One region of the Roseburia sp. AF42-8 genome, then DNA from elsewhere that is predicted to be linked to it. Evidence: predicted binding sites of a transcription regulator. Region 1 holds the regulator's gene; each other region holds the start of a gene.
What was found. The regulator HrcA, encoded in region 1, represses chaperone genes, less so after heat shock. The targets are predictions, from matches to a motif close to TGTTAGCACTCNNNNNNNNNGAGTGCTAACA.
Positions count from the first base shown of each region.

Region 2: a site for HrcA is predicted at 1,156-1,186, ahead of DW059_RS07265 (Hsp20/alpha crystallin family protein). Genes of this name have one in related genera too.
Region 3: a site for HrcA is predicted at 1,909-1,939, ahead of clpB (ATP-dependent chaperone ClpB). Genes of this name have one in related genera too.

Region 1 is NZ_QTVB01000002.1:21,541-25,950, reverse strand. It holds gene dnaJ (molecular chaperone DnaJ) at 1-56, opposite strand, end outside; gene dnaK (molecular chaperone DnaK) at 134-2,014, opposite strand; gene grpE (nucleotide exchange factor GrpE) at 2,033-2,686, opposite strand; gene hrcA (heat-inducible transcriptional repressor HrcA) at 2,707-3,750, opposite strand; gene hemW (radical SAM family heme chaperone HemW) at 3,957-4,410, opposite strand, start outside.
Region 2 is NZ_QTVB01000013.1:6,130-10,539, reverse strand. It holds partial or broken gene DW059_RS17585 (sodium-dependent transporter) at 1-927, opposite strand, end outside; gene DW059_RS07265 (Hsp20/alpha crystallin family protein) at 1,311-1,778, shown strand; gene DW059_RS16735 (hypothetical protein) at 1,835-1,960, shown strand; partial or broken gene DW059_RS07260 (Hsp20/alpha crystallin family protein) at 1,992-2,431, shown strand; gene DW059_RS07255 (methylglyoxal synthase) at 2,536-3,009, opposite strand; tRNA gene DW059_RS07250 (tRNA-Pro) at 3,227-3,300, opposite strand; gene DW059_RS07245 (diguanylate cyclase domain-containing protein) at 3,469-4,410, shown strand, end outside.
Region 3 is NZ_QTVB01000004.1:75,877-80,286, forward strand. It holds gene DW059_RS02945 (hypothetical protein) at 1-277, shown strand, start outside; gene DW059_RS02950 (spermidine synthase) at 289-1,869, shown strand; gene clpB (ATP-dependent chaperone ClpB) at 2,017-4,410, shown strand, end outside.

The DNA of each region.
Region 1 (4,410 bases):
TCTGCGTTTTTATCAACGCCTAAGACCTCGTAATAGTCTCTTTTCTGTTCTGCCATAATCTATTCCCTCTTTACCGTTTGTAAGGGTTGACAGTAAAACTGCCAACCCTTTCTACTGCTTTTTATCTGTAGAATTATACTTCTTTGTAATCAGCATCTACCACATCATCATCTGCGGAACCTGCAGCTGCTCCACCGGCTGCACCTGCTCCCATATCAGGGCCTGCACCAGCGGCTCCCTGAGCTGCCTGAGCATTCTCATACATCTTAGCAAATACTTTCTGTGCACTTTCCATCAGTTTCTCTTTTGCTGCTTTCATCTCAGCAACCTGATCCTCTGTCATGTTTTCAGCCTGTGGATTTGCATCTACTAAAGCTTTCAGTGCATTTAAGTCAGCCTCTACTGCAGATTTATCTGCCGCATCAAGGTTATTTCCAACCTGGTCTAATGCCTGCTGTGTCTGGAATACGAAGGAATCTGCATCATTTCTGGTGTCAATTGCTTCTTTTCTCTTCTTGTCCTGTGCTTCAAATTCAGCTGCTTCTTTTACTGCTTTATCGATATCTGCATCAGACATGTTAGATCCGGCAGTAATTGTAATATGCTGTTCTTTTCCGGTTCCTAAGTCTTTTGCAGATACATTTACAATACCGTTTGCATCGATATCGAAAGTAACTTCAATCTGAGGAACTCCACGACGTGCTGGTGGGATACCATCCAGACGGAACTGTCCAAGGGATTTGTTATCTCTCGCGAACTGACGCTCACCCTGCACTACGTTGATATCTACTGCTGTCTGATTATCTGCTGCTGTTGAGAAAATCTGGCTCTTTCTTGTAGGAATTGTTGTATTTCTCTCAATCAGTCTTGTTGCAACTCCACCCATGGTCTCGATAGACAGTGACAATGGAGTAACATCCAGAAGAAGGATATCACCTGCGCCGGCATCTCCTGCTAATTTACCACCCTGGATACAAGCACCAAGTGCTACACACTCATCCGGGTTTAAGGATTTACTTGGCTCTTTGCCTGTTAACTGTCTTACTTTATCCTGAACAGCCGGGATACGTGTAGAACCACCAACCAATAATACCTGGCCTAAGTCTGCATTGGTTACGCCTGCATCCTTCATAGCGTTCTGTACCGGAATTGCTGTTCTTTCTACTAAGTCATGTGTCAACTCATCGAATTTTGCTCTTGTCAAGTTCATATCAAAGTGCTTTGGTCCTTCTGCTGTTGCAGTAATGAATGGCAGGTTGATATTGGTTGTTGTTGCTGAAGACAACTCTTTCTTAGCTTTCTCTGCAGCTTCTTTTAATCTCTGAAGAGCCATCTTATCAGTAGATAAGTCAACGCCTTCTGCTTTCTTGAATTCGTCAATCATCCACTGTGTAATCTTGTTATCGAAATCATCTCCACCTAATCTGGTATCACCATTTGTAGATAATACTTCGATGACTCCGTCACCGATTTCGATGATAGATACATCAAATGTACCACCACCTAAGTCGTATACCATAATTTTCTGTTCTTTTTCGTTGTCCAGTCCATAAGCAAGTGCTGCTGCTGTCGGCTCGTTGATGATACGTTTTACATCAAGTCCTGCAATCTTACCTGCATCCTTGGTTGCCTGACGCTGTGCATCATTGAAGTATGCCGGTACAGTAATAACTGCTTCTGATACTTTTTCTCCTAAATATCCTTCTGCATCAGCTTTTAATTTCTGTAAAATCATTGCAGAAATCTGCTGTGGAGAATACTGTTTGTCATCAATGCTTACTTTGTAATCGGTTCCCATATGTCTCTTAATGGAAGAGATTGTTTTCTCTGCGTTGGTTACTGCCTGACGTTTTGCTGGTTCACCAATCAGACGCTCACCTGTTTTTGTAAATGCTACGATAGATGGTGTTGTTCTTGCACCTTCCTGGTTTGCTATAACGGTAGGTTTTCCACCTTCCATAACTGCCACACAACTGTTTGTTGTTCCTAAATCAATACCAATAATTTTACTCATGTTCTTATCCTCCTATGCTTAATTCGCTACTTTTACCATGCTATGTCTGATTACATTTTCTTTGTACTTGTAACCTTTCTGTAACTCCTCGGCTACTACATTCTCACCGAGTTCTTCATCTTCCACATGCATTACTGCATTATGGAGATTCGGGTCAAACTCCTGACCGGCTGCTTCAATCGGTGTTACACCAACTTCTGTCAGCACTGTCATCATCTGCTTATAAATCTTATCCATACCTTCTACGAAGCCATTGTTTTTGTCTTCTTCCGGTACAGCTGCAAGCCCTCTTTCAAAATTGTCGATAACTGGAAGGATTTTCTCTAAGATTGCACTGGCTCCCATGTCATACATCTGGCTCTTTTCCTTTTCCGTTCTCTTACGGAAGTTTTCAAATTCTGCCATCTGACGTTTCAGCCGGTCGGTTAAATCTTCAATCTGTTCGTCCTTCTTATCTTTCTTGTCTTTCTTTTTAAAGATACCTTTCTTTTTCTCCTCATCTTCTTTCTCTATTTCTTCCGGTTCAGATTCGGTATCTTCCGTTTTTTCTTCTGCCTCAACTTCTTTTTCTTCTGAGGCGGTATTCTGTGCTTCTTCCTGCTTTTTTGCATCCTCTGCTTCTAAGTCTTCTAATACTTCCTCAAGCACTTCTTCTTTCTTTTCTTCTGCCACTTCCTTGCCACCTTTCTATGCTATTCTTTCTTCGGCTTATCAAATATGCCTTCTAGTTGTGATTTCAAATTTTTCAGATTATCCATGACGTTCTCATAATCCATACGCTTCGGTCCGATAATTCCTATCGTTCCCTTCACGCCTTTACCAAGTTCATAGGTAGCTGTTACCACACTGCAGTCCTTCATGGTCTGAATTGGAGATTCATCTCCTATATAAACCTGTATGCCGTTCTCCTCATTGCTGAGGTTATCCGTCACCAGACTTACTAACTGTTTCTTCTCTTCTAACGCATCTAAAAGCTCTCCTGCTTTCTGCGAATCCGATAACTCCGGATATTTTAAGATATTCGTTGCACCGCTGGTATATATCTCCAAATCCTCGTCTTCGCTGATTGCTTCTGCTACTGCATCCAATACATCACTGATGACTTTGGAATGGATACCGGCTTTCTCTTTCAACACTGCTATGGTGCCCAGATTAATCTGATCTAATGACAATCCATTTAAATGTGTATTCAAAAGCATGTTAAGTTTTAACATATGCTCATTATCTATCGGCTCTTCTATCGGAATCATCTTATTTTTCACAAGATTGCCTTCCAATACGACAACTGCCAGAATATGTTCATCATCCACATTGGATAACTGGATGAACTTCAGGCTGTTGTGGTGATACTGCGGTGCTGTTATCATGGTGGTGTAATTCGTGTTGTTCGCCAACAACTTTGCCACCTGCTGCAATACCTGTTCCATCTTCTCCGTATGTTCAATTACGAACTCTTTCATATCGGATACTTCTTTGTCCTTCTCTGCAATCAGATTATCTACATAGAAGCGATATCCCTTATCGGATGGAATTCTTCCTGCCGATGTATGTGGCTGCAAAATATATCCCATCTCTTCCAAGTCCGACATCTCATTCCGGATTGTTGCGGAACTCAAGTTCAAATCCGTATACTTGGAAATGGTTCTTGAACCAACCGGCTCACCCGTTTCCAGATAGTTGCGAATGATTGCATTTAAGATTTTTGTTTTTCTTTCATCTAATTCGTTCTCGTTCATTCACGTTCTCCTGAAAATGAAACTTTTATAGGTATTTGGAAAAGCTTTTTGTACTGCTTTTTCTTTGTTGTTAGCACTCAACTTGAAAGAGTGCTAATTTCTATGTACTTAAGATAGCACCATTCGTTTTTTTTGTCAACAGCATTTTATAATTTTATAATTTCTTTAGATTTGTTCTGATTCAATGCGGTTCAACACCGCACTACTTAATCCAGTAAAAACTGGGCGAGTACATAGTTACTGATGTCCATACCGTGGTCGCTGAGCTTTATTACACCGGCTTTTTTCTCGATTAAGTCCTCTTCCTGAAGCTGGTTTAAGACTTCGCCATATACTGCTTCTATTTCCACGCCGAAAGTCTCTTTGAATTCTGTTCTTGTAACTCCCTTTAACATACGCAGGCCTAAAAACATGAATTCTTCCATCTGGGCATGGCGGCTGATTGCATCTGCACTCTCATGGAGATTCAATGCCGGTACTCCATCTATTTCCTTCGCCGAAATATTACCGCATGCTTTGATATACGCTTCAATCTCTCTTATATTACTGTAGCGTACTTCTCCAATCAAGGAAGCTGCCCCAAGTCCTACCCCAAGATACGGTACCCGCTTCCAGTATCCGATATTATGCCTTGCCTCTTTCCCCTGCTTTGCATAATTG
Region 2 (4,410 bases), on a different contig from region 1:
TTCCGACTCCGGTTCCAAGTCCCATGCTGTCAAATACTTTTGGAATCGTAATAAACATCAATGATGGCCCCGCCTGCAGTGTTTCCGGATTTCCACCGGAAAATGCAAAGACTGCCGGAATAATCATCAGCCTGCCATCATGGCAATCGCTGTATCGAAGATTTCCACGTTCTTCGTGGACTCCTCAATAGAAACTTCCTTCTTCATATAAGAACCAAAAGTAATGAGAATTCCCATGGCAATGGACAGGGAATAAAACATCTGTCCCATGGCTGTTACTACCGTCATCCAGGAAAAATTTTCAAAATTTGGAATCAGAAAATATTTAACTCCTTTTAATGCTCCCGGTCTGCTTACGGAATAAACCGTTATTAATATAGAAAGAACAACCAGCACCGGCATCATAAATCTGGATACCCGCTCAATACCATTCCGGACGCCGGCAAAGATAATCCCCAGCGTAAATACCGCAAAAAAAGCAAAGCAGATTTCTGTGGAAAGCCCGCTGGAAATGAAATCGGAAAAATATCCATCCGATGCAAGTTTACTGCCATTTCCCCTGATATATTCCACCAGATATTTCATTACCCAGCCGCCAATTACAGAATAATATGGCACGATTAAAACCGGAATAATCGCATTTATCCAGCCACCGAAAGAGAGCCAGCGGGATTTTCCAAAGGTATGATATGCTCCCACCGGGCTCTTCTTCGTCATTCTTCCGATAGAAGTCTCCGCCATAATCATTGTATATCCAAAAGTCAATGCAAGTATAATATAAATCAGCAGAAAGATTCCTCCCCCATACTTTGCCGCAAGATATGGGAATCTCCATATGTTTCCCAGTCCCACAGAAGCGCCTGCTGCTGATAATACAAACCCTATCTTCCCCGAAAATGTACTTCTTTTCTCATTCTGTGTCTTCATTTTGTTTTTTCTCCTAAACTCATAATTTCCATGACGCAAAGTTATAGAAATCATAACACAGTCTCATAGTTCCTGCAATATTCTTTCCTTTTTATCATGCTACCCCTTATTCCCCCCTATATTTCTGCATTATATCTCCATATATTTCATTTGTTTTTACAGTGCATTTCCATGTTTTTTTCTTTGTTTTTGCACAATTTGTGTTTTTTCACAAATTTTTCACAATTTTATTAGTACTCACCTATTGACAGTGCTAATAATTGGTGCTATAACGTAGTCAGAACAAAGGAGAGGAACAAAAAAAGAGTTCCTAAAACATCCCGGTTCCAAAGAAACAAGGTAAACAAGCATAAAATGATTTATTAAAAAAGGAGAGATGACTTATGTTGATGCCTAGTATTTTTGGAGAGAATTTATTTGATGACTTCTTTGAGGATTTTCCATGGATGGACGATAACATGGATATGAAAAAAACTGAGAAAAAACTTTACGGTCGTAGAGCCGCACGTCTGATGAAGACAGATATCAAGGAACAAGATAATGGTTATGAACTGGTAATCGATTTACCTGGATTTAAGAAAGACGAAGTAAGTGCTTCCTTAGAGAACGGTTACCTTACCATCAGCGCTGCCAAAGGCCTGGATGAAAAAAATGAGGATAAGAAATCCGGCAGATATATCCGTAAGGAACGTTATTCCGGAGCCTGCAGCCGAAGCTTTTATGTGGGTGATGGCATTACCGAAGAGGATATCAAAGGCGAATTTAAACATGGTATTTTAAAACTCTTCGTTCCGAAGAAAGAAGCAAAACCTGCAGTAGAAGACCACAAATATATTGCAATTGAAGGATAATTTCAGACATTGTATTTCAGATATCTGATGATGTAAAAGAAAGGAAGCATGTTATTATGTCAGATAAAAATCCAAAACATCCATTAAAGAAGAAGAAAGTAAAAGCAAAAATTAATGTAGCCGACCATGAGGCTGTTGAAGAAGCCAGAGAAGCTCACAGAAATAAAAAACATTATTATTAATTACAACAATTATTTTCAGGAGGAATGACTTATGTTAGTACCAAGTATTTTTTCAAACAACTTTGTAGATGATATATTCGATGATGTATTTCCATTTGGAGCTTACAATGCTCCTGCAACAGACAACCGTGCTGCCATGAACACTGACGTTAAGGAATTTGACGACAGATATGAACTGGAATTTGAACTTCCAGGTTTTAAGAAAGAAGATATCCAGGCTGAGCTGAAAGACGGATACCTCATCGTCAATGCCAAACACCAGGACAACAAGGACGAAAAAGACAAAGATGGCAAATATATCCGTAAAGAACGTTACTATGGCTCTTACCAGCGTAGTTCTATGTCGGAGATGGCGTTACTCAGGATGACATCAAAGGCGGTTTTGAAAATGGTATCCTGACTCTGACCGTTCCGAAGAAAGAAGTAAAACCTGCTGTGGAAGAAAAGAAATATATTTCCATTGAGGGATAATACCAGGATAATTAAAAGGAAAAAGGGGCGGTGTGAGTATTCACACCGCCTCTCCTTTTTATGTGAGAAACACGCTTTGCGTGTTTCTCGTAGTTTAGCTGACATTACTTTATCGTCGATGCCCGCTGTCTGATATTCTTATTAAAATTAATCACATTGTGATTATATTCTTCATCCATCAACTCGGAATGAATCATAAAATCTGCAGTTGCCTTATTATTTGCAATCGGGATGTCATATACCTGTGCAATACGAAGCAGCGCTTTTACATCCGGGTCATGAGGTGCTGCAGTAAGCGGATCTGAAAAGAAAATCACGAAGTCTACTTTTCCCTCTACTATCTTAGCACCAATCTGCTGGTCTCCGCCCAGCGGACCGCTGTTATAGCCTTTTACCGGCAGTCCCGTCTGGTCTGTAATCATTTTTGCCGTTGTTCCGGTTCCACAAAGGAAATGCTTCTTTAAAATTTCTACATTGTCTTTGCACCACTGGATCAGTTCTGCTTTCTTTCCATCATGGGCAATCAATGCAATATTTTTCTGTTTTCCGATTGTCAAAGTAAGAAAATCCGGTTCCATACTCATATTGTGTCTTCTCCTTTATTGTATTATTTTCCAACCTTTTCATTTATCAAGTGAAAATCAACTCCTGATAAACAATTGCAGCTCGCCAATCACGCTTATATATTGACTTGCTTACGTTCATTATAACATGACAAGATGATTCCAGACAATATTGGGGTAGAAATCTTCATATAAAAAACGAGTACACTTAACAGTGTACTCGTTTTTTTCGTCGATGCGACAGGATTTGAACCTGCGACCTCTGCGTCCCGAACGCAGCGCTCTACCAAGCTGAGCCACGCATCGTTATTCAGTTCTTTCACACGCTCAACTATATTAGCATATATCACATTTTTTGTCCAGTAATATTTTTATTTTCTTTTCTACTTAATCGTTTTATGTTATACTTAAGTCAATCATAAGAACGGCTTTTACAATGCCGAAGCAACTTTTTTTACCAGAGAAAGGCACATTATGGAGAACAACCAGAGACCAACAATTGCAATTATGTTAGGTGACACCCAGTCCAGCTACTCAGAAGACTTACTTCGAGGCTTCTATACCTGTGCCAGAGAAGAAGATATCAATATTATTTTTCTGATGGGACCTCAGATGCCACAATATTGTAAAGATATTTTATCCTGCAGTTTTGACGGGGACTATAATTATCAGTTTGATACGATTTATGATTATGTGCATTTTACCAAACCAGATGCACTCATTATTACCTATGGTTCTCTTTCTATTTTTAAAAGCAACCAGGTAAAGGCAGACTTTCTTTCCCATTATAAAGATATTCCATTTCTGATGTTAGAGGACACACCGGACGATTCTGACATTCCATACCTGATTGCTGACAACTACAACGGCATGCGGCAATGTATCGAACATCTTGTGAATGTCCATGGCTATCGTAAGATTGCTTTTGTAGCAGGACCAGCTAACAACAAAGACTCCAATGAACGACTGAAAGCCTACCGCGATGTTATGGCGGAACATCAGCTTCCGGTCACGAATGATATGGTCGTCTATGGCAACTACTCAGAGCTTGTCACCGAGCAGGTGGAATATATTCTAGACCACAACCCGGAATTAGAGGCAATTGCTTTTGCAAATGATAATATGGCAAAGGCAGGATACCGCGTCTGTGCTGCAAGAGACCTTTTGGTGGGACATGACATTGCCATTACCGGTTTTGACGACATTGACCACGCAAAAACCATGGAGCCACCACTGACCAGTGTTTCCCACAGCAGCTTCCAGTTCAGCTACCAGGCATTACAGAATGCGCTTATGCTCTGTCAGGGAAAGAAGCCACAATCCTGCCGGATGTCAGCCATTTTTCACCAGAGAAGCTCCTGCGGCTGCCAGCTGCACACCGGCTTTACCACACTGTGTCATATCAGCATGGAGCAG
Region 3 (4,410 bases), on a different contig from region 1:
ATTCTCCATTGTATTAGACCATCAGCCACAGGATTATGCAGCGCAGCAGAATGTCAATGTGGATCTGGTTCTTTCCGGACATACCCACGGTGGACAGCTATTCCCGCTGATGACCATTGAGAATCTTACGAAAATGACACCGGATGACCGTGTCTATGGATATGAGCAGAGAGAAAATACGAATTTTATTGTAACATCAGGAATTTCCGACTGGGCGATTAAGTTTAAAACGGGATGTAAGTCGGAGTATCTTATGATTGATATTGAAGGAAAATAAAAGAGGTGTATATGAAAAAGTTATTTTTGTATTTGACGGAATTTTTTGCAGGAATGTCAGTGATGGCAGTAGAGTTAGGCGCAAGCAGATTACTTGCACCATATTTTAGTTCTTCCCAGATAGTCTGGACAATCATTATCGGAACCATTATGATTGCCATGGCATTGGGAAATATTTATGGCGGAAGGACGGCAGACAAATCACCGAACCCGGATAAACTGTATGGAAGAATTATCATTGCCGCAATCTGGATTGCATTAATTCCGGTAGTGGGAAAATATATTATCATAGGAATATCAGCCCTTTTAATCTTTGCGGTAAATAATAATTTCCTGATTATTGCAGCTTTTGCAGCCTGCATGGTAATTTTCGTATTTCCGCTGTTTCTGTTGGGAACGGTAACACCATCCCTGGTAAAATATTCTGTTGATAATTTAGATGACAACGGAAAGACAGTAGGTACCTTAGGGGCATTTAACACCATCGGAAGCATCATTGGAACCTTTATCCCAACCTTTGTGACAATTCCGGCAGTAGGAACATCCGTTACATTTCTTATCTTTGCGGGAATTTTACTGGCATTATCCATCGTATATTTTATCAATGCGCATACCGGAAAGAAGAAAATAGTTGCATCTATTCTGATATTTGCACTGTGCTGCGGGTTTGGATATTCCGACTCATTTGCATTCTGGGAAAATAATCTGACCTATGAGGGGGAATCCGTATATAACTATCTTCAGGTATACGAAAATCAGGACAAGGTGTCCTTATCCACCAATGTGTTATTCGGTGTGCAGTCTGTGTATATGAAGCAGGATGAACTGACCGGCATGTATTATGATTATGCCATGGCGGCACCGCTTATGTTAAAAGACAAAGAAATATCAGACATGGATGTGCTGATTCTTGGAATGGGAACCGGTACTTATGCAACCCAGTGCCGGAAATATTTTGGAGATATGAATGTGGAAGGTGTTGAAATTGATGAGAAGATTACAAAGCTTTCCAGACAGTATTTTTCACTTTCGGAGGATGTGCCGGTAACGACTTATGATGGAAGAGCATTTTTAAATGCATCCGATAAGAAATACGATGTCATTATGGTAGATGCTTATCAGGATATTACGATTCCGTTTCAGATGTCTTCCGTTGAATTTTTTACGCTGGTAAAAGAGCATTTAAATAAAAATGGCGTAATGGTGGTGAATATGAACATGCGTGGGCAGAAAGAAGGAAATATTAACCAGTATCTTTCCGACACCATAGGAAGTGTATTTGGAACAGAATATACTGTGGATGTGGCAGGCTCTACAAACCGGGAACTGTTTGCATCCGACAATGGAGAAATTTTAAAGAATCTTTCTAACAACATTTCCAAGCTTGAAAATCAGGAGTTAAAGGGAATGATGACAGAGGTATTGGCAGATACCGTTTCCTATGAAAAGGGCGATTATATTCTTACAGATGATAAGGCACCGGTGGAACTTCTTGGAATGCAGGTGATTGATGAGATGATAAAAGATGAAGTTGCATATTATAAGGGAGTTTATAAAGAGGAAGGGCTGAAAGGACTGCTGAATTCCTTTTAAATATAAGAAAAATAGTAATTAACAAAAATTGTCTGAAAATTTTAGCACTCACATCTTGACAGTGCTAATAATGCGTGCTATATTTATGCTTGGAAACAGAAATAACAGGAATTCGTTCATAGCACAGTGGGAAATGAGGTGAAAGATATGAACATTCAGAAATTTACACAGAAGTCAATGGAAGCAATCCAGGATTGCGAAAAATTAGCATATGAATATGGCAATCAGGAAATCGAGCAGGAACATCTTTTAGTGGCATTACTGCAGCAGGAAGATGGACTGATTTTAAAACTGATCGAGAAAATGGAAATCCAGAAGGAGCATTTTGTAGACAATGCAATCCGCCATCTGGAAGCAAGAACCAAGGTGTCCGGCGGCCAGGTTTATGTCGGCCAGGCATTGAATAAGGTATTGATTAGTGCAGAGGATGAGGCAAAGCAGATGGGAGATGATTATGTTTCTGTAGAGCATCTGTTTTTATCCTTATTAAGATATCCGAACCCTGCATTAAAGGAAATTTTTAAGGAATATGGTATTACAAGAGACCGTTTCCTGCAGGCACTGTCTACGGTGCGTGGCAACCAGCGTGTGACCTCCGATAATCCGGAAGCTACTTATGATACCTTAAATAAATATGGTTATGATATGGTAGAGAGGGCGAGAGACCAGAAGCTGGATCCGGTCATCGGACGAGATGCAGAAATCCGGAATGTAGTGCGTATTTTGTCCCGTAAGACGAAAAACAATCCGGTACTGATTGGCGAACCCGGTGTAGGTAAAACCGCAGTTGTAGAGGGACTGGCACAACGGATTGTACGTGGTGATGTTCCGGAAGGATTAAAGGATAAGAAGCTCTTTGCACTGGATATGGGTGCATTGGTAGCCGGAGCAAAATACCGTGGTGAATTTGAGGAACGTCTGAAAGCAGTATTGGATGAAGTAAAGAAATCCGAAGGACAGATTATCCTCTTTATCGATGAGCTGCATACCATTGTTGGTGCAGGAAAAACCGATGGAGCCATGGATGCCGGACAGCTTTTAAAACCAATGCTTGCCCGTGGAGAACTGCATTGTATCGGTGCTACCACATTGGATGAGTACCGGGAATACATTGAAAAGGATGCCGCATTGGAACGAAGATTCCAGCCGGTTATGGTAGACGAACCAACGGTAGAAGATACTATTTCTATCCTGCGTGGATTAAAGGAGAGGTATGAAGTATTCCATGGAGTAAAGATTACCGACAGTGCACTGGTTTCCGCAGCAGTGCTTTCGAACCGTTATATCTCAGACCGGTTCTTACCGGATAAGGCAATTGACCTGGTGGATGAAGCCTGTGCACTGATTAAGACAGAGCTTGATTCCATGCCGACCGAGTTAGACGAACTGAACCGTCGTGTCATGCAGTTAGAGATTGAAGAGACTGCATTGAAAAAAGAGGATGACCGTCTGAGCCAGGAGCGTCTGGCAGACTTACAGAAAGAGTTAGCAGAGCTTCGGAGTGAGTTCCAGAATAAGAAGGCACAGTGGGACAATGAAAAGAAATCCGTAGAGAAAGTCCAGAAGCTGCGTGAGGATTTGGAAAGCCTGAAAAATGAAATCCAGCAGGCAGAGCAGAGCTATGATTTAAATAAAGCGGCAGAATTAAAATATGGTAAGCTGCCGCAGTTACAGCAGCAGTTGGAAATTGAAGAAGAAAAAGTCAAAGGTGAAGATTTATCACTGGTACATGAAAGTGTCAGCGAAGAAGAAATCGCAAAGATTATCTCCCGCTGGACCGGAATCCCGGTAGCAAAACTGACTGAGAGCGAACGAAATAAGACACTGCACCTTGATGAAGAACTGCATAAACGTGTCATTGGACAGGACGAGGGCGTTACCAAGGTAACAGAAGCAATCATCCGTTCCAAAGCCGGAATCAAAGACCCGAGCAAGCCAATCGGTTCTTTCCTGTTCTTAGGACCAACCGGTGTAGGTAAGACAGAGCTTGCCAAAGCATTAGCAAGCTGCCTTTTCGATGATGAATCCAATATGGTCCGTCTCGATATGAGCGAGTATATGGAGAAATATTCCGTCTCCCGTCTGATTGGAGCACCTCCTGGATATGTAGGCTATGATGAAGGTGGTCAGCTGACGGAGGCAGTCCGCCGGAAACCGTATTCCGTAGTCCTCTTTGATGAGGTGGAAAAAGCACATCCGGATGTCTTTAATGTACTGCTTCAGGTACTGGATGACGGACGAATTACCGATTCCCAGGGACGTACCGTAGACTTTAAGAATACCATTATTATCATGACTTCTAACTTAGGCTCCATGCATCTGTTGGAGGGCATTGACGAAAATGGCGAGATTCGTCCGGAAGCAGAAGAAGCTGTCATGGAAGAACTGAAGGGTAACTTCCGGCCGGAATTTTTAAACCGTCTGGATGAAATTATTATGTTCAAGCCGCTGACCAAAGACAACATCGGCAACATTATCAAGTTACTGATGGAAGATCTGAATAAACGTCTTGCAGACCGTGAACTGAAAGTGGAACTGACT